3 regions of the Pantoea sp. XAF26B01_ASV70 genome follow, and region 3 is predicted to be linked to each of the others. Evidence: predicted binding sites of a transcription regulator. Region 3 holds the regulator's gene; each other region holds the start of a gene.
What was found. The regulator CRP, encoded in region 3, controls carbon source genes, mostly activating them, when cyclic AMP is high. The targets are predictions, from matches to a motif close to ATGTGANNNNNNTCACAT.
Positions count from the first base shown of each region.

Region 1: udp (uridine phosphorylase) is a predicted target of CRP. The motif match lies at 3,737-3,754, and genes of this name have one in related genera.
Region 2: ACX8ZY_RS21785 (maltoporin) is a predicted target of CRP. The motif match lies at 4,018-4,035, and genes of this name have one in related genera.

Region 1 is NZ_CM137251.1:3,992,837-3,999,689, forward strand. It holds gene rmuC (DNA recombination protein RmuC) at 1-1,469, opposite strand, end outside; gene ACX8ZY_RS18860 (tetratricopeptide repeat protein) at 1,555-2,823, opposite strand; gene udp (uridine phosphorylase) at 2,916-3,677, opposite strand; gene ACX8ZY_RS18870 (dienelactone hydrolase family protein) at 3,981-4,814, shown strand; gene metE (5-methyltetrahydropteroyltriglutamate--homocysteine S-methyltransferase) at 4,870-6,853, opposite strand, start outside.
Region 2 is NZ_JBTNCJ010000002.1:478,351-485,203, reverse strand. It holds gene ACX8ZY_RS21795 (beta-galactosidase) at 1-1,752, shown strand, start outside; gene ACX8ZY_RS21790 (glucose PTS transporter subunit EIIB) at 2,259-2,582, shown strand; gene ACX8ZY_RS21785 (maltoporin) at 2,666-3,928, opposite strand; gene ACX8ZY_RS21780 (LacI family DNA-binding transcriptional regulator) at 4,194-5,264, shown strand; gene ACX8ZY_RS21775 (hypothetical protein) at 5,450-5,776, shown strand; gene ACX8ZY_RS21770 (COG4705 family protein) at 5,878-6,651, opposite strand.
Region 3 is NZ_CM137251.1:415,534-422,386, forward strand. It holds gene argD (bifunctional acetylornithine/succinyldiaminopimelate transaminase) at 1-881, shown strand, start outside; gene ACX8ZY_RS01920 (YccS/YhfK family putative transporter) at 883-2,958, opposite strand; gene crp (cAMP-activated global transcriptional regulator CRP) at 3,016-3,648, opposite strand; gene ACX8ZY_RS01930 (OsmC family protein) at 3,952-4,356, shown strand; gene ACX8ZY_RS01935 (phosphoribulokinase) at 4,876-5,745, opposite strand; gene ACX8ZY_RS01940 (YheU family protein) at 5,807-6,025, opposite strand; gene ACX8ZY_RS01945 (hydrolase) at 6,030-6,853, opposite strand, start outside.

The DNA.
Region 1 (6,853 bases), 570 kb from region 3:
CTCTCATCCGCATCACTGTCATCATCTGCATCATCAGCCGCCCGGTTTTCCGGCATGGCACGTTCGGCCAGCTGAGGATTGATTGGTCGTTTGATCTCCACGCCCAGCGCTCGAAATCCTTCAGTCTGCGCAATCAGATTGCCGCGCCCTTCCGACAGCTTTTTCATCGCCTCGCGATAGCTGTTCTGTGCTTTATCCAGGCTGTGACCAATGCCGCTCATGTCATCGACAAACAGCCGCATCTTGTCATAGAGCCGCGTTGCCCGATCGGCAATACGCTGCGCATTGCGGCTCTGATGCTCATAGCGCCACAGATTATTAATGGTACGCAACGCCACCAGCAGCGTGGTGGGGCTGACCAGCATGATGTTCTGCTGCAGCGCCTCACCAATCAGCTCAGGCTGGCGGTCAATGGCCAGCAAAAAGGCGGGCTCCACCGGGATAAACATCAGCACATAATCCAGCGATCGTAAGCCGGGCAATTGTTGATAATCTTTTCGTCCCAGCAGGCGGATGTGCGCCCGCATGGCAGCGACATGTTCCTGAATAGCCTGCTCTCGTTCGATCTCATCATCCGCATTGAAGTAGCGCTCATAGGCCACCAGCGTCATTTTGGCGTCCACCACCACATCTTTGCCCTGCGGCAGGCGCACAATCACATCCGGCTGCATCCTGCCCTGCTGTTCTGACTGAATGCTCACCTGGGTTTCATATTCGTAGCCTTCACGCAGTCCGGAAGCTTCCAGTACCCGGCTCAGCACCACTTCACCCCAGTTACCCTGGATTTTATTATCGCCCTTCAGCGCTTTGGTCAGGTTAAGCGCCTCCTGCGCCATCTGCGCATTCAGCTGCTGTAACTGCCGGATTTCATGGGTCAGGGTATGTCGCTCACGCGCTTCTGCGCCAAAGCTTTCATGAACCTGACGACGGAAGCCATCAAGCTGTTCACGCAACGGACCAATCAGCCCGTCCAGACTTTGCCGGTTCTGTTCATCGACGCGACGGCCGCTGTTTTCGAAAATACGGTTGGCGAGGTTTTCAAACTGGGCGCTAAGGCGTTGTTCGCTGTTGGTCAGCAGGCGCTGTTTCTCTTCTGCGGCGAAACGGGTCTCTTCAAGGCGAATGGTCACCTCACGCAGCTCCGCTTCCTGTGCGCTGTTGACCTCCAGCTGATTGCGCAGTTCACGATTAAGCTGCTCACTTTCATTACGCCAGTAATCAAGCTGTTGCAGTCGCTCATTGGCGCCGCTCAGCGCGCCGTGCAGCTGACGAAGCTCCTGCTCACGCTGCTGCGTCTGCTGCTGAAGCTGTTCGATTTGCTGCTGCTGACGCTGTTGCGCCTCTTCCTGCAGACGGCGCTCGGTCTGGAAACTGGCGACCTGATGGCCGGCACGTAACTGTGCCAGCATCCAGCCAATCCCTAACCCGGCAAGCGCCAGACAGGCGCTGATAATGATGTGCTGATCCATGATTTCCCCCGCGACTCAGGCTGCTGAGGGAAAGGTAGAGTCGCACTGTATGAATGTCCAGATAATTTTAGCAGGATTCAGCGCCTTACAGCGCCACCACCGTGAGCTTGCCAGCCTGCCACTCATCAATCAGAAAAAACGGCATGGGCAATAGCCATTCACCCTTTTTAACCTGCGCCAGATAGTGCCAGGTTGTCCCGCCCGAGGTGATCGCGACGCGCTGTCTGCTTCCCTCAGCGGCGCTGGATTTGCCGGTCATACTGGCAAAACCGGCATTGCTGCCCACATGGAAATGCGGCGTCTGCCAGCGCACGGGGGCATGGTCAGGCCACGGCTGGGCCTGATGAAAATGAAACAGCGCATCGTGGCTCAGGAGGCTTTCACGCACCGTCGGCCACAACGCCACCTTGAGGAAATATTGATCGGTGAAGCGCTGGCTGCCCTGATACTGCGCAATGAAATCGCGCATCGCCTGTTCCACATCCCGGAAGACGCCGTGACAGCCGCCCCACATCCCTGCCAGCAGCAGCTCAGTATGGGAGAAGTAGTCACGCATATGGTGGAACCAGTAAGGCGACGCCAGCCAGGCGTTAACCGCCGCCGCTTCGCGCTCCGAGAGCAGCGAGTCGGCATCACGCACGATAAAACGCTTCACGCCAGGATCGTCCATCACCAGGAAACGCCACAGGGTCGGAAACAGCGTTTTCTCGTGGGACATATCGATCAGCTGGACGTGCGGCTGGTCAAGGCGCTGCCAGACATGCTGCGGCACGCTGTCATCGAGGTAGATGCGGCAGACCCAGCCGGGATAGAGCTCAGGCGCCACTTCAACGTTTTTGATTAAGGTTTCACAGTAGCGCGGCTGATCGCCATAGAGGCAGAAAGCGATGACATTCTGGTGCGGATGAGTGAGATCGACAGGCTCCGGTTGCGGAGCGGGAAACGTGGCGCGCTGCCCCTGACTGAAACGCGCATCAGAGCGCATCAGCGAGGCCAGCCCATGACGCGCCACCTCATCCTTTTTATCCAGCCAGCCACACACTTCGGTCAGGCCATCCAGCCAGGTTTCGGAGGCGGTAGCCTGCACCGCGGGCGGCGACTGATAAATCTTCTGGTAGATTTTGTACGATTTATTGTACTGACCCAGACGCAGCAGGCAGAGCGCGTAGTCGCTCAGCACCTGCATCTGATTGGGCATCGTGCGCAATACCTCTTCACAGCATTGAGCGGCCAGCGCATAGTCGCCCTGTTGCATGGCGGCACGGAAACGTTCGGCACTGCGTTCCAGCATGGCTTTGAGTGCGGCCGGATTAGCACCAGGGGCAGGACGTCGGACGGGAATAGTATTGCGCATAAAAACTCTCAGGTTTCACTGATATTACGCGCCGTTAACTACCGGCCGCAGGTTTTGAGTCTGGACAAAAAACCTGCTGCCAGACGCGGTCGTTATAGTAAGCGACGCGCCGCTTCGACCACAATCTTCACTGCGTCACTTTCTGTCTGTTTCATGGTGACCGCATCCGGGATCTCTTTCTGAGTGCGGTTCACAATCACGCCCGCCACCATGCCGGCTCGCAGACCCTGGCTGGCGCACATGGTTAACAGTGTAGCGGATTCCATCTCATAGTTGAGAACGCCCATATCCTGCCACTCTTTCATCGATCCCCTGAAGCGACTGACTACGCGGCCCGAGACGGTGTCGTAGCGCTCCTGACCCGGATAGAAGGTGTCAGAAGAGGCGGTGATGCCGATATGCGTTTTCGCGCCACAGGCTTCTGCGGCGGCAACCAGCGCGGTGGTGCAGGCGAAATCAGCCACTGCCGGAAACTCCATCGGCGCAAAATGCAGGCTGGCCCCGTCCAGGCGAACGGATGCGGTGGTCACCAGCACATCGCCGACATTGATATGCGGCTGGATAGCGCCCGTGGTACCGACACGCAGGAAGGTACGTACGCCAAGCTGTGCCAGCTCTTCGACCGCAATCGAGGTCGACGGACCGCCAATGCCGGTTGAGCAGACCACGACCGGCTTACCATCAATTTTTGCCAGCCAGGAGGTAAATTCACGGTGTGAGGCGAGATGCGTGGCATCTTCCATCAGTCCGGCAATTTTCTTCACGCGCTCCGGATCGCCCGGCACAATCGCCAGGGTGGCGCCCTGCAGATCGGCTTTGGTCAGGCCAAGATGGAAAACGTCAGACTGTGTCATTTTCAGACTCCTGTTAAGGGAAGGTAGCGCGCCACTCTACGCCAGCACGCCCAATAAATATGTGACAAAATTCACTTAAAAAAATGAAAGTTACATTTCCCGAAAGATAAATTGTGACAACAATCACACAATAGCATCTTCCTGGTGCGGATAGCTCTCGGTGGGGCTGTGTCAGGGTCAGCGCAATGTTAAAGAGGAGGATGATTTTATTCGCTGCTGATTCTGTGACCCGACACCTGGCGCATACGCTTTCCGGCCAGGCTATAGTTACGTGATTGCGCAAATGCTTGCACGGAGAGAATAATGAAACCCAGTGATAATATGGCACAAAAACCGGCGACGGGCGGCTTTGCCCCTGCCGTGCAGCCCACCGCCTCCACCACCATCATTACCGATAGCCCGGCGATTCAGGCGGGTGAAACCTCAGTGCCCAGTCAGGGCGAAAACATGCCGGCATTCTTTGCAAAACCCCAGTCAGCGGAAGGCCCATGGCCTGTCGTGCTGGTCGTGCAGGAGATCTTTGGTGTGCATGAACACATCCGGGATATCTGCCGCCGCCTGGCGCTGGAAGGCTATCTGGCGATTGCGCCTGAGCTCTATTTCCGCGAGGGCGATCCCGCTGAGTATAACGATATCCCCACGCTGTTCAGCGAGCTGGTCAGCAAAGTGCCTGACAGCCAGGTGCTGGCCGATCTCGATCATGCAGCCAACTGGGCCGCACGCAACGGCGGCGATATTCGTCGCATGGGCATCACCGGTTTTTGCTGGGGTGGCCGAATCAGCTGGCTCTACGCCGCGCATAACCCGCAACTGCGCGCCGCCGTGGCGTGGTATGGACGACTGACCGGTGAGCGCACGCTGAAGCAGCAGAAGCATCCTATTGATATTGCGGTCGATCTGAATGCGCCAGTATTAGGTTTGTATGGTGGCCAGGATGAGGGTATCCCGCTGGAGAGCGTCGAGCAGATGCGTCAGGCACTGCATGCCGCCAATGCAACCGCAGAGATCATCGTCTATCCCGAAGCGGGTCATGCCTTTAATGCTGACTATCGTGCAAGCTACCATGCTGAATCTGCCAATGATGGCTGGCAGCGGATGCTGGCCTGGTTCAGGCAGTATGGTGTTGCATCGCAGTAAATAAAAAAGGGGCGCTTATGCGCCCCTGATTTTTTCGTCCACCAGACCCGATTCCCTACGCCGTTTCTCCACGCAATTTCTTCGCTGCCGTCACCATGTTCGCCAGCGCCTGACGCGTTTCCGTCCAGCCCCGTGTTTTCAAACCGCAGTCCGGGTTCACCCACAGACGCGCTTCCGGAATACGTTTCGCCGCCTTAAGCAACAGTGCTTCTATCCACTCCACGCTGGGGACGTTAGGCGAATGGATGTCGTAGACGCCGGGGCCGATTTCATTCGGGTAGTCGAAGTTTTCAAACGCCTCCAGCAGGTCCATGTCAGATCGCGAGGTTTCGATGGTGATCACATCGGCATCCAGCGCCGCGATAGCGTCCATGATGTCGTTGAACTCGCAGTAACACATATGGGTGTGAATCTGGGTTTCATCCCGCGCCACCGCCGCATTCAGTCGGAAGGCCTCCACCGCCCAGTTCAGGTAGGCGGCCCACTCTGACTGATGCAGTGGCAGACCTTCACGCAGCGCAGGCTCATCAATCTGGATAATCCCGATGCCGGCATTCTCCAGGTCTTCGACTTCATCACGCAGCGCCAGCGCGATCTGTTTCGCGATGGTTTCGCGTGACACATCTTCACGCGGGAATGACCAGCAGAGGATGGTTACCGGACCGGTCAGCATCCCTTTTACCGGCTTGTTGGTCAGCGACTGGGCATATCTGGCCCACTCAACGGTGATCGCCTCCGGACGACTGACATCGCCGATGATGACAGGCGGTTTCACACAGCGTGAACCGTAGCTCTGAACCCAGCCATTCTGTGTAAAGACAAACCCCTCCAGATGTTCGCCGAAGTACTCAACCATGTCGTTACGTTCCGCTTCACCGTGAACCAGCACATCCAGCCCCAGCCGCTCCTGTTCGAGAATCGCCTGCTTAATGTGCTCCGCGATGCCGGTGCGGTAATGGTTGCTGTCGAGCCGGCCCTGTTTAAAGTCGAGGCGCAGGCCGCGAATTTCAGTGGTCTGCGGAAAAGAGCCGATGGTGGTGGTAGGCCAGGCTGGCAGATTGAAACGCTGACGCTGCAGGACCGCCCGCACCGGATAAGCGCTCTGGCGTTCACTGTGCTGTGGGGTAATGGCCTTAATACGCTGGCCCACCGCCGCATTATGCACGCGGCGGGAGTGAGCGCGGGCGTGTACCGGTGCGCTCCAGGCTTCCAGCGCCGTCGCATCGTTGTTGTTGAGTGCCTGACTCAGCAGTGATAGCTCGGCACATTTCTGCAGCGCAAAGGCGAACCAGCTTTTGACTTCATCATCCAGACGGGTCTCGACGCTCAGGTCGATAGGGCTGTGCAGCAGCGAGCAGGAGGAGCCGATCCACACCTGTTCACGCGCTCTGGTCAGCGGTTGCAAGCGGCTGAACCAGCGGCTCAGATCGGCGCGCCAGACGTTGCGTCCGTTGATCACGCCGAGCGACAGCAGCCAGCTGGCGGGCAGTTGCTGATTCAGTTGCTGAATATCATCACGACCATGGACCAGATCGACATGCAGCCCCTGCACCGGCAGCGCACGAATCACATCAATGTTCTGGCCGATGCTGTCAAAATAGGTGGTCAGCAGCAGTTTGCTGTGACCCTGCAGTGCGTCATACGCCGGCTGGAAGGCTTCGCGCCACGTCTGCGGCAGCTCCAGTGCCAGAGCGGGTTCATCAATCTGTACCCATTCGATGCCGCGCTTAGCCAGTTCCGCCAGCACCTGCTGATAGACCGGCAGAATTCCCTCCAGCAGCGACAGACGTTCAAACGGCTCACCCTTCACTTTACCCAGCCACAGATACGTCACCGGCCCCAGCAGCACTGGCTTGATGTTGTGTCCCAGCGCCAGTGCCTCATCCACCTCGTCCAGCAGTTGGGTCCAGGTCAGTTTAAACGTCTGACCCTGGGTAAATTCTGGCACCATGTAGTGATAGTTGGTGTTAAACCATTTGGTCATTTCTGCCGCCGCCGCAGGCTCACCGGTCGGCGCACGACCGCGTCCCAGGCGGAAC
Region 2 (6,853 bases), on a different replicon from region 3:
GATCGCGTGCCGGCTCTGCATGGTGGTCGTCATAACCACTGCATGACCTCGCCGGTGTATCGCCAGAAAGTGCAGGCGATGAACAGCCGGCTGGCGGCGCGTTATGCGCATCATCCGGCGGTGCTCGGCTGGCATATTTCCAATGAGTATGGCGGAGAATGTCATTGTGATCGCTGTCAGCAGGCGTTTCGCAGCTGGTTGCAGCGCCGATATGAGACGCTGGAGAACCTGAATCTCGCCTGGTGGAGTGATTTCTGGAGTCATACCTACAGCGACTGGTCACAGATTGTGTCGCCAGCGCCACAGGGTGAGATGTCGATTCATGGTCTGAATCTGGACTGGCGGCGGTTTATGACCGATCAGGTTACTGACTTCTGTCGTGAGGAGATTAAACCGCTGAAGCAGGCCAATCCCGATCTGCCTGCGACCACCAATTTTATGGAATATTTCTACGACTACGATTACTGGAAGCTGGCACCGGCGCTCGATTTTATCTCCTGGGATAGCTACCCGATGTGGCATAACGAGAAGGATGAGACCACGCTCGCCTGTTATACCGCGATGTACCACGATTTGATGCGCACCCTGAAGCAGGGCAAGCCTTTCGTGTTGATGGAGTCGACGCCGAGCGCCACCAACTGGCAGCCGACCAGCAAGCTGAAGAAGCCGGGGATGCATATTCTGTCGTCACTGCAGGCGGTGGCCCATGGTGCGGACGCGGTGCAATATTTTCAGTGGCGTAAGAGCCGGGGTTCGGTCGAGAAGTTTCATGGCGCAGTAGTCGATCATGTGGGTCATCTTGATACGCGCACCGGTCGTGAAGTGAGTGAGCTGGGCCGGATGCTGGCCGCGATGACGCCGGTGATGGGCAGCCGGGTTGAGGCGCGGGTGGCGATTATTTTCGACTGGGAGAGTCGCTGGGCGATGGATAATGCGCAGGGGCCGCGCAATCTCGGACTGCATTATGAGCGCACAGTGAACGAGCACTATCGTGCTTTCTGGGAGCAGGGCGTGGCGGTGGATGTGATTAACGGCGACTGCGATCTCAGTGGTTACGATCTGGTGATTGCGCCGATGCTGTATATGGTGCGGGATGGTTTTGCGGCGCGGGTGGAGCAGCATCTTGAGCGGGGCGGGCATTTCGTTGCCAGCTACTGGAGCGGCATCGTGAATGAGAGCGATCTGTGTTATCCCGGTGGCTTCCCGGGGCCGTTGCGGCCGTTGCTTGGCATCTGGTCAGAAGAGATCGATAGTCTGACTGATGAGGAATTCAATGGCGTACGCGGGGTGCGCGGCAATGAGCTGGGTCTGAGTGGGCCTTATCAGGCGCGAGAGCTTTGCGAGCATATTCATCTGGAAGGGGCAACGGCGCTGGCCAGTTACGAGAGCGATTTTTATGCCGGTACCCCGGCGGTGACGGTGAATCGCGTGGGTCAGGGCAAAGCCTGGTATATCGCGTCGCGTAATGATCTGTCGTTCCAGCGGGATTTTTATGGTGCGTTGATTAAGCAGCTGGCGTTGCCGCGCGCGCTGGCGATTGATCTGCCACCGGGTGTGGTCGTTCAGCGGCGCACTGATGGCGAACAGGCGTTTCTTTTTGTGCAGAATTTTACCGGTCAGGTGCAGCAGCTGTCGTTGCCTGCTGGGCTCAGCGATTTGATCGATGGCTCGGTTGTGGGGGAATCGCTGGTGCTGGCGCCGTGGGGATGTCGCGTTCTGAGTGTGATGCTAACTGAAGGCGCAAGCCTTTGACGTTAGTTTAATGCCGTTTGCTGGCAGGTTTAGCATCGGCTCAGGGGGCCAGTACCTTCCGCAAAGACGCAAAAGATGGCATCCCTGCCAGCTCAGCACGGGCAATTACGCACCTCATCCCTGAGGTGCGCCCGTTCCCGGGCCAACGCGTTGCGTTGTTCAAAAACGCTCCCGGCGTTTTTGTCCGTGGCCCGTGATGCTTTGCTCCAGGCATATGCCCCCATCGCTTTGAGTTTGGGCATTGTCTGTGGCAGGAGGGTGCGGGAACTGTGGATAATGAGCAGGTTTGGTTAAATTTGTTGGCAGGCTGAGCTTTGAGCATGAGAGTTGTGTGTGGGAAGTTCTGCCGTGGCTTTAATTGCGGACTTTGTGGCAGAGGAATAGGGTTTGAGGGCAGGAAGAGTGTATTTTCTGTGAGTGCCCTGAAGCCATTCCCCCTCGTTTTCGTTTATCAGTCGTGAGTGGCGGGCAGCAGCCCGCCTTTTTATTATCTGGAGGAGAACAACATGGTGAGTCTGAAATCGTTTAAGCAATATTTCAGTCGGCAGCCGCTGACGGCGGAAGAGGTTGAGATAGACAGTGCGCTGCTGGAGCGTCTTGTAGAATGCTTCGGCGGGCGTGAAAATATTCAGCAGGTGGACGCCTGTTTAACCCGGCTGCGGGTGAAAGTGACATCGCTGAGGGCGGTAGATACGGCAGGATTACAGAAGGCGGGGGCGATTGGCGTGGTGATTCTGGGGCAGGAAGTTCATGCCATCTTTGGTACGCAATCCGACCAGCTGCGTCAGTTGCTGGAAGCCCGATTCTTTAAGCCGCTTCAGCCGGAGTAAAAAAAATGGATAACCGTCGCCGGTTATCCAAATAAGCCCCTGCATAAGAGCTTAACAATGATCACAATGAGGAGACTGCTTGGTTACCACCAGGCTTCGACCTGTACGCCGAAGTTCCAGGTGTTGTTACTGGTGTTGTCCTGGAAACTGTGTCCGTCTTCTGAGTCATTCAGGTAAGAGGCAAACAGACGCAGTTCCGGGCGTGACATAAATTCGGGACCGGCTGCAAGACCCAGCGCCAGCGTATATTTCTGACCCGCCTGTTTGTAGTCGCTGCCCACTTTGTTCTCATCTTTCTGCCAGAAACTACCCACTTCGCCGATGCCGCGGACATACTGCGTGAACTGATATTGACCACGACCCACCAGCGACAGCAGGGTGCTTTTGCTGGTCTGCGCGGTGACGTCATCCGCTGAACCCCAGGTAAAGACCTGATTCAGGGAGAACTTGTCGGTGATCGGCAGCAGGCCGGTATTGATTACGCGGTATCCGGTGGCATCGCGGGTATCGTTCCACATGTCATACCAGCCACCGCCCTGTGAAATCATATTTTGTGCCAGGCCTTTGTTAGCGTACTGGAACACCAGTTTCTGATAGCCGCCCCACATATCCTGACTGATTTCACTGGTGAGCATAACGCCGTTTTCCGCATCATACAGGCCACCATACTCTTCCTGCTTTTTAGTCGTGTTCGGCATGGCGTAATCAATACCAAACTCGGTCCAGGCGCCGCTCCACGGTTTCCAGCCAGCATACCGAAGATCCAGGTAGTTAATGTTGACGTCGTTATCGCCATCGACCCGGTAATCGACGTCATTGGCATCGCCACGGATCCAGGCAAAGGAGATCGCGCCCGGGCCCAGAGTGTAATTTTCGATACCCGCACCGGAGCCGGAGATATTCCAGTATTTGGTATCAATGATGTGCAAATCGTGACGCTGGTAGTAACGTTTACCGCCCCAGATCACCGCATTCTTGTCACCCGGCACCAGCCCTTTAATCTGCAGATTGAGCTGGCGCAAACCAAACTGCGCATCGTCACCGAAGGTGGTTTCGTTATCGTTAGAACCGTCGGAGAACATGCTGACCATGGTGTCGACGTAAAAACTGACGTCATCCTTTTTGTAGACTTCGCTGCCCAGCTCAACCTCGCCGTAGGTGTCGGCTTCATTGCCGAGACGGCCAATCTTGTTCTTTTGATACTCTTCAATACCGCCATCCTGCGATACGCCAACGCCACCACGCAGATAGCCATGGAAATCAATGTTGTCGATAGCAGCATAGAGCGTCGGGGAGGTCAGGGCCGCAGCGAGCGCCACAGCAGCAGTACGTAACCTTGTTTCCATGTTATCCTCAATTTTATTTGTAATACGTTCACATGACAGCGGCAGTTAACGCTTTTTGTCAGATGGGTGACAAACAAAATCGCGATAATGTGTGATGCACTGCAAATAAAGTGGCGGTATTTGTAACGATTAGTGAATCAGATCACCAAACCTCGTGATGTGAAGGTATGACTTTTACTTTTTATTTGCGCAATGTGACTGCGGTAACCTGGCTTATTCGGCTGCTGTGATACCATTCCGCCATCGGTAATCAGGGATGCGAATTATGAAATCAAAAAATGCCACCTTAGAGGATGTCGCCCGCCATGCTGGCGTCTCTTATCAGACGGTTTCGCGGGTTTTGAATAAGTCGGCAAACGTCTCAGAATCAACGCGGCGCAAGGTGGAGAACTCTATTGAAACCCTGCGCTACGTGCCAAACAGACTGGCGCAACAGCTGGTGGGTAAGCAGAGCACAACGCTGGGTCTGGTGACCACATCGCTGGCGTTGCATGCTCCTTCGCAGGTGGCCGCTGCGGTTAAACGATATGCCAATGCCGCTGACTATCAGGTGCTGATCGCCATGATTGATGAGAACGTCAATCAAAGTCTGCAGAATTGTATCAATGAGCTGAAGTCGCAGCGCGTGGATAAGGTGATTATCAACGTCCCGCTGGAGAGCAGTGATGCGGAGCGGATCGTGCAGGAGAACGACGATATCCTGTGTCTGTTTCTTGATGTTGATCCGTACAGCGCGGTGTTTAACGTTTCGTTTAACCCGGCTGACGGTACCCGTGCCAGTGTCAAATATCTCTACGAGCAGGGGCATCGGGAATTTGCTCTGCTGGCCGGGCCAGAGGAGTCCGTTTCTGCCAATCTGCGGTTAAAGAGCTGGCTGGATACGCTGGAGAGCTATCGTCTGAAGCCGGTCAGCGTCAGCCACGGTAACTGGGATGCGCAAAGTGGTTACAACGGCGTGCTGCAACTGCTGCGTGAAGCGCCGGAGTTCAGCGCGCTGCTGGTGGGAAATGATCAGATGGCACTGGGAGTGCTGAGCGCGCTGCATCAGCGCGGTGTAGCGGTGCCGGGGCAGATTTCGGTGATTGGCTACGATGACACCTATGAAAGTGCCTTCTTCCATCCGGCGCTGACCACGGTGTCGCTCGATCTTGATTTACAGGGCAAAGAGGCCGTTGCGCGTCTGTTGTTAGCCAGTGAGCAGGATGAGCAGCGTTCCTCTTCTATCCTTCCGGCAAAACTGGTGGTACGCAGCTCGACGGGTATCGCCGGTCAGCAGCAGCGTGATCTGAAGCAGATTGCTGAGCAGCTGCGGCTGCTCGCCAGTCGCCTTGAGTAGCAGAACACCGCAAGCAGATAAAAAAAGCATAAGAACGCGCCGCTGCTATGCTCAGATCAGGATAACGATTCTGCACGTCGGAAAAATTATCCGATCACTAAATCGGTCAGTGAACGGGCATTCTGCTTCGCGGTAATGCAGCCGACACGTTCAGCCCGGTTTCTCTACTCTCAGGGAGTGACATTATGCTGTGGCTTGAACAGGGGCTTTACCTCAGGATTGAAGAGTTAGCGCATGGCCCCAGGCCACTGCCGCTTTCCAGCGGTTTTACCCCGCAGACGGCTTATCGCGCGCTGGGCTGTTTTAACCCCTCTGAAACATCAGATGCTTACTACATTCTTTCAAATGACCGCGATGAAATATGGTTCATCTGTAACCGTCATCTGAGAACCGTTTTCCTTGATGCCAGCAACACGGCGTTTCGGGTGAAAATGCAGGAGCCAGCAGAGAGTCTGCCAGTACTCTCTGCTGCACCCGATGGTCAAATCGTCTCATTTGAGCGCTCTGTCTGATGTAGCCTGTTACGCATCAGATAATAAAAAAGCCGCCATCGCTGGCGGCCCTGATTACGTTTAAGTCGATGCGTTATCTGTACATTTGCCAGTAACGTTTTTTAACTCGCCGTGGCGGTCTTCATTGCCGGACGCTGTGGCAGTATCACCAGAAGAGCGATGATGATTAGCGCCAGCGTCAGTGAGGCACCGTAGCGGCTTAGCGCGAGTCCGCCTGAGGCAAGGGGTTTGTCCAGAAAGTCGCCGACCACGGCACCCAGTGGTCGGGTCAGGATAAAGGCCGCCCAGAAGAGCCCCGTACGCGAAAGTGATGTAAAGCGACTGGCCGCCCAGATGATTGCCAGCGCGCCAACAAACAGCAGGATCCCGCCATCGTAGCCCAGCCCTTCAGTGTCTGCCGTCCAGTCACCTAAGGCCGTGCCCAGGGTTTGTGAAAACATAATAGTGACCCAGTAAAAACTCTCTGTGACGCCGTTGCTCACTGAACTGACCGCAACCGTACCGCAGGTGATTTTCCACAGGAAAAGCGAGAGGATAAGCAGGGTGCTCAGCAGCACGGTGCCACCTAAATACCCTATGCCCAGTGAGCGATCGGCAAAATCTGCCATCGTCGTGCCAACGGTGGTTGTGGCCACCACGGTGAACCAGTAAATCCATTTGTTGAAACTGTGGCGATTTATCTGCACCACCACCGCGACCAGAAAGATGATGGCGAAAATCAATGTCCCGGTCAGGTAACCGAGATTCATCGACATGGTCACCGCATCGCCGCCGGTTTCACCCAGGGTAGTCGCAGCGATTTTGGTTAACCAGAAAGCCGCGGTAACGGCCGGAACTTTACTGAGAGCGTGAGAAGCTGTGTTGTTATTTTGCATAGGGTGATACTCCGGAACAGCCCAACATGGGCTAATACAGAGACGATGTTATAAGATTAATCTTAAGAAAAGGTTAAGCTAAAGAAAACTATGACAGGATTTTTGATCACAGTTTGTCAATCACTAAACCGGCATTTACCCTATGATTTAATGTAATATTTGCTCTGTCGGAGTGCAGTGTTTGGGCTGTTTTCCCTGTTAA
Region 3 (6,853 bases):
CCGCCTTTAAGCTGGCGCGCTACTACGCCTGCAAACGTCACAGCCCATTCAAAAGTAAGATTATCGCCTTTCATAACGCCTTTCATGGCCGGACGCTGTTTACCGTCACGGTCGGCGGACAGCCAAAATATTCTGATGGGTTCGGGCCTAAACCGGCGGATATCGTCCATGTGCCGTTCAATGATCTGAACGCAGTGAAAGCGGTCATTGACGATCATACCTGCGCCATTGTGGTTGAACCGATTCAGGGGGAGGGTGGCGTCGTGCCCGCAACGCAGGAATTTATGCAGGGACTGCGTGAGCTTTGCGATCAGCACCAGGCGCTGCTGGTGCTGGATGAAGTGCAGAGCGGCATGGGGCGCAGCGGCAAGCTATTCGCCTATGAGCATTATGGCATCCAGCCCGATATTCTGACCTCAGCCAAAGCGCTGGGCGGCGGTTTCCCGGTCAGCGCCATGCTGACCACTAACGAGATCGCCTCGACCATGGCGCCGGGCGTGCATGGCACCACCTATGGCGGCAATCCACTCGCCTGCGCCATCGCCGAAACTGCGCTCGATATTATCAATACGCCGGAGGTGCTGGCAGGCGTTGAGACACGTCGTCAGCACTTTGTCACGGCGCTGCAGGCCATCGATGCGAAGTATGATCTCTTCAGCGATATTCGCGGCAAGGGTCTGCTGATTGGCGCGGCGCTGAAACCGCAGCATGCCGGTAAAGCACGCGATATCCTGAATGCCGCGGCCGCAGAAGGCGTGATGGTGCTGGTTGCCGGCACCGACGTGATGCGTTTTGCCCCGTCACTGATCATTGAGCCTGCCGATATCGAAGAGGGCATGAGCCGCTTCGCCACGGCCGTCGGCAACGTGCTCAACGGCTAGCTTAGTTTTTACGTAAGCGTCTGATCAGCCAGCGGCCATGTTGCGGCCGCTGGTTCCACGCCAGCGATGAAATGGTGTACATCACGCTCAGATGATCGAGAATGCGCCGCACATGCTGCTCCACCACCGTGATCGGTCCCTCACTGATGTTCTCCAGCTCATCCAGCAGGTTAACCTGTGAGCTTTCACCATCATATTCCAGCCGCTGCTGACACCGCTGCAGCGCGATTTCACAGGATTGCAGGTAACGCTCAGCCAGCGAGGCAGTGAGCATGGTGTGCTCACGCGCCAGAATCGTCATGGCGTTGATATGCTCGACGATAAACTGACTGTGCGTGACCCAAAGCCGCATATCACTCAGATAGCGGGAGTTGAACGCGGGTTCCTGCATCGCCTGATTCAGTGAGTTAAACAGCGCATTGTGTGCCTGATTGACCTTCACCCGCTGATAAGCCAGTTTCTCTGGTGACTGTTCGTCACCCAGCAACAGCCGCAGCGCATCCTGATAAGTTTCCAGTGCGTCATGGGCGTTCTGCCGCAGTAAGCCGCTCTGCCACTGCGGCCACAGCCAGAGCATCCCGCCAAAGGCGATCAGACAACCCATCAGCGTATCCATGAGTCGCGGCAGCAGAAACTGCGCGCCATTCAGCGACAGCAATTGCAGCGAGTAAACCGCCGTGACCGTAAAGCCAATCATCGACCAGCCATAAAACTGGCGGGTAAAGCGATAGCTGATAAAAGTAATTGCCAGCATGATCAGCAGCACCAGCGACTCCGGCACCGCCATGCGCAGCGTGGCGGCCGCGATCACCAGACCGGCAAAAGTGCCCAGCGCCCGGTGCTGAATGCGGACACGGGTAGCGCTGTAGCCGTTCTGGCTGACGAACATGATGGTCATCAGGATCCAGTAGGGTTTGGGGATGTTGAAGAACAGCGCCAGCGCGCTGCCCAGCATCAGCATCACCGCAAAGCGGCCGGCAGTGCGCAGGGCCGATGAGCGAAACGAGAGATAACTGCGCAGTGCCGGTAACAGCGGCAGACGGCGCTGGCGGTCAGCCATCAGATCGCGCTGATAAAGGGGTTTCTGGGTGCGCAGGACCCGCGCGATGCGGTTGAAGTGGTAAAGGCAGAAGTTACCCACCGGATTGTCGGGATGCTGATGGGCGATTTTCTCCAGCGCGCCGAGCTGTTTATCCATCGCAAAGCGATCGGGTAGCTGGTGATAGAGAATGTTATCCGCCAGCACCCGCAACCGGGCCGAGATGGTTTTGGCATTCCAGCGGATCACCGCTTCGGCGTGGCTCTGTTCGACCAGCTTCTGCACCTCTTCCGGCCGATGCAGGCTGACCGAGATATGTTCCTGCAGATCCAGCGCCACCTGAAAGGCGCGCGTCAGCCGTTTATGGCTGTGATCGCGGCTTGCCGACAGCATATGCATCTGCTGATAACAGGTGTTAATCAGATCGACCACTTTCTGCTGACGAGCCAGCAGCGGCGGCAGCGCCTTTTCTGGATCGGTCAGCTGCGTCAGCAGGGTATATTTTGCGTCGCAGTAGTTAGCCAGCTCGCGATAGATCAGGCTCAGGCTTTCGCGCATTGGCTGCTCTTTCCACAGCCAGAACCAGAACCAGTTAAAGAGCCCGTACCATAGCGTGCCGCCGATATAGAGCAGCGGGGGAACATAGATTGGCATGCGGCCAATCAGGCTCAGGGTAAAGATGGCGGCAATCAGGGTGCCGGGCAGCAGACGACCATGCAGCGGGCTGATCTCCCCGGTAACGCCGAGCAATAAGGGCATGGCAAACAGAATCAGCGGCAGCGGAATAGCATGCAGGGTGAGCCACTGCATCAGAAAGCTGCCGAGGGCAAACAGGCTGCCGCCAACAATCAGGCGTTTGAAGAAGCGTTTATGCGGGGTATCCAGACCGGCGATGTTGCAGCAGGCGGGCACTAATGAGAACAGCAGACCTTTTTGCAGGTCGCCAGCCAGCCAGCCCAGCGCCACCGGCAGACAGAGCACCAGCGTTTGCCGCAAGGCGTAGTTAACTTCAGGATGGTAAATAATTCGACGCCACATCGGCCCAACACAAACAATAACGGCGTGATGTTGCCATCACGCCGTGGGTGACAGGAATTAGCGGGTGCCGTAAACGACGATGGTTTTGCCGTGTGCGGAGATCAGGTTCTGATCTTCCAGCATCTTCAAAATACGGCCCACGGTTTCACGTGAACAACCAACAATCTGGCCAATTTCCTGACGAGTGATTTTAATTTGCATGCCGTCGGGATGCGTCATGGCATCTGGCTGCTTCGCCAGGTTGAGCAGGGTCTGTGCAATGCGTCCGGTTACGTCGAGGAAAGCGAGGTTACCCACTTTTTCAGACGTCACCTGCAGGCGACGCGCCATCTGCGATGAGAGTCGCATCAGGATGTCAGGGTTAACCTGGATCAGCTGACGGAATTTCTTGTAAGAAATTTCCGCCACTTCGCACGCGCTTTTCGCACGTACCCAGGCGCTGCGCTCCTGGCCTTCTTCGAACAGGCCAAGTTCACCAATAAAATCGCCCTGATTCAGGTAGGAAAGAATCATCTCTTTGCCTTCTTCATCTTTAATCAGAACCGCAACGGAACCTTTCACGATGTAGTAAAGCGTTTCTGCTTTTTCACCTTGGTGAATCAGCGTACTTTTGGATGGATACTTGTGAATATGGCAATGGGACAGGAACCATTCGAGTGTAGGGTCTGTTTGCGGTTTGCCGAGAACCATTCGCTATTATCCTCTGTTGTAATCGTGCCCAAAATACAGGGGGCAGTTTTCCCTGTCAGGCGGTGAAAGCTTCAAGCGTTTCCATTTCAGGAAATTATTCGGGCCGCATCAGGCGCAGTGCGCATCATCCTTCCCGGCTTCGTCATCGGGTGACGAAAAATATTTTCAGCACTGTTTGTAGCACAGCTTTTGCCGACTGTCTTCTGTTGTCTCGCTTCAGCTACGGGCGGATTTCTCTGGATTGCTGTTTACCAGGCGAAAGCGTACTCTGGCGACAAAACAGCGTATTCCGGAGCAAAAATCATGCAGGCAAGAGTGAAATGGGTAGAAGGGCTGACATTCCTCGGAGAATCCTCATCCGGCCATCAGATACTGATGGATGGAAATTCGGGTGATAAAGCGCCCAGCCCAATGGAGATGGTGCTGATGGCGGCGGGCGGATGCAGCGCGATTGACGTGGTATCAATTCTGCAAAAAGGCCGAAACGATGTGGCTGATTGTGAAGTAAAACTGACCTCAGAACGTCGTGAAGAGGCGCCGCGAATCTTTACGCACATCAACCTGCATTTTATCGTGAGTGGTAAAGCCCTCCAGGATAAAGCGGTATCACGCGCCGTGGATCTTTCTGCTGAAAAATATTGCTCTGTGGCCATCATGCTGGGTAAAGGCGTCAACATTACGCATAGCTATGAAGTGATCGAACTTTAGTACCAGCAGGGATCTTTTAAGGTCGCGGGCAAAATCTGTCGTGCTCTGCTGTCAGACTGTGCCTGCGCTGGGAACCGGGTCAGATCGGAAAGTCGCTTAAGCCAATCCCTGGCCGCTCGGCCCGCGCGATTACGCACCTCATCCCTGAGGTGCGCCCGTAGCCGGGCCAACGCGTTGCGTTGTTCAAAAACGCTCCCGGCGTTTTTATCCGGGCGGCGGGACGCTTTCCTCTTCTGACCCGGTTCCCAGCGTGTTGAACTTATCTATTGCTGCCAGATTCTTTCTGCCCAGGCGTTGTCTGTAGCGACCTTCCTGAAACCGGATGCGGTTGCCGGACGTGAAGCGAAGGGAGCATATACCTGTAGCAAAGCATCGCGGGCCAGGGATGGCGGTTTTGCGTCTTTGCGAAAGGTTTATGCTCCCTGAAGCCTGCTCAGCGGTAAGTCTTTAGCCGCAGGAAAGCCAGTTTTACCATCTTTATGAAAGACATCTGCTCTCAGAGCGGTTTTTGCTGGCCTCTTACTCTATTCGCTTACCTTCCATCAGCCGCTTCACCAGCGGACCCATGATCAACTCCATCGCCAGACCCATTTTGCCGCCAGGCACCACCAGCGTATTGATGTGCGAGATAAACGAGCCCTGCAGCATCGCCAGCAGGTAGGGGAGGTCGATATCTTCCAGCGCCTGGAAGTGGATCACCACAAAGCTCTCATCCAGTGACGGAATAGAGCGGGCAGCGAACGGGTTTGAGGTATCGACCGTCGGGACGCGCTGAAAGTTGAGGTGAGTGCGTGAGAACTGTGGTGTGATGAAGTTGATGTAATCTTCCATCGAGCGCACTACCGAATCCATGACCGCTTCACGTGAATGGCCGCGCTCGCCGGTGTCGCGCACCAGCTTCTGTATCCACTCCAGGTTCACAATCGGCACCACGCCAACCAGCAGATCAACCTGTTCTGCTACGTTGTGCTGCGCCGTCACCACACCGCCGTGCAGCCCTTCGTAGAAGAGAATATCGGTGTTCTGCGGCAGCGGTTGCCACGGCGTAAAGGTGCCGGGCACCTGATTCCACGGCACCGCTTCATCGTAGGTATGCAGATATTTACGCGACTGGCCCTGTCCGCTCTGACCATACTCTTTAAAGCTCTGCTCCAGCAGGCCAAAGTCATTGGCTTCCGGGCCAAAGTAGCTGACATGACGTCCTAAATCGCGCGCCTTACGAATCGCCATATCCATTTCAGGGCGGGTAAAGCGGTGAAAACTGTCACCTTCCAGCTCCGCCGCATGAAGATCGAGCTGCTGAAAGATTTTGCGAAACGCCACGCTGGTGGTGGTGGTCCCTGCGCCGCTGGAACCAGTCACCGCGATAATGGGATGACGTGCAGACATAGAAAAGCTCCCTGTGAGGTCGGGCAATAGGCATTGTTAACACGAAATGCCGTTGGGTGCATCAGCCACGAAATTCTTTGCGCGGCATGATATTGACCGATTCGTGCAGTTCCGACCACACCAGTACCACTTCACCCGTTTCCAGCTGACGTCGCACATCGGCCACCTTGTCGATCAGGCTGCGTTCCTGCTCGCCATAGTCCGTGCCTTCGCGCAGCACAAAGGTTTCAATCAGATTTTCAAGGGTCTCAGGTGAGACCTGTTGCCAGGGAATAATCACGAGATCAGTTATCCAGAAAAGGGGCGATCCACTGGGGGATACGCTGTTCCAGCCACATTTCAGGCTGGCGTAATGTCCCACCAACAAAACCTACATGGCCGCCGTGTGGTGTCAGTTGATAAGTAATAGTGGCAGATAATTGGCTGCTGTGCGGGATCACCTCATCACTCATAAAAGGATCATCTTTGGCGTGAATGATCAGCAGCGGTTTCTCTGCGTGCTTCAGCCAGGGCATGGCGCTGGCACGATGATAGTAATCGGCCGCATCCAGAAAACCGTGGGCGCGGGCGGTAATGGCATCATCAAAATCGCGCAGTCGCCGCAGCGATTTCAGCTGCGCCAGATTGACCGGCAGCGTATCCGGCCAGGCGTGCAGTTTGCGGCGGGCATTTTTCTTGAGCTGCGCCAGCAAATAGTATTGATAGACGCGTGAGAAGCCGCGTTCCAGTTTTAGGCTACAGGGCTCCAGCAACAGCGGAGCGGAGACAATGACGCCCGCGTCTACCTCAGCGGCTGCGCCCTGCTGGCCCAGCAGGCAGCCCAGCATGTTACCGCCCAGCGAGAAACCGACCGCGGCGGTGGGTACGCGGCCCCAGCGGGTGCGCAGCCAGTGCAGAAAAAAACGGGCATCTTCGGTTTCGCCGGAGTGATAGATGCGGTTGAGCCGATTCGGTTCGCCGCTGCAGCCGCGAAAATGCATCACCACCGCCAGCCAGCCGCGCGCATGGCAGATCGCCATCAGTCCATGAATATAGGGGCTATGAAAACTGCCCTCCAGCCCATGAAACAGCACCACGCGCGGTTTATGCTGCGCGAACTGCGGATCTT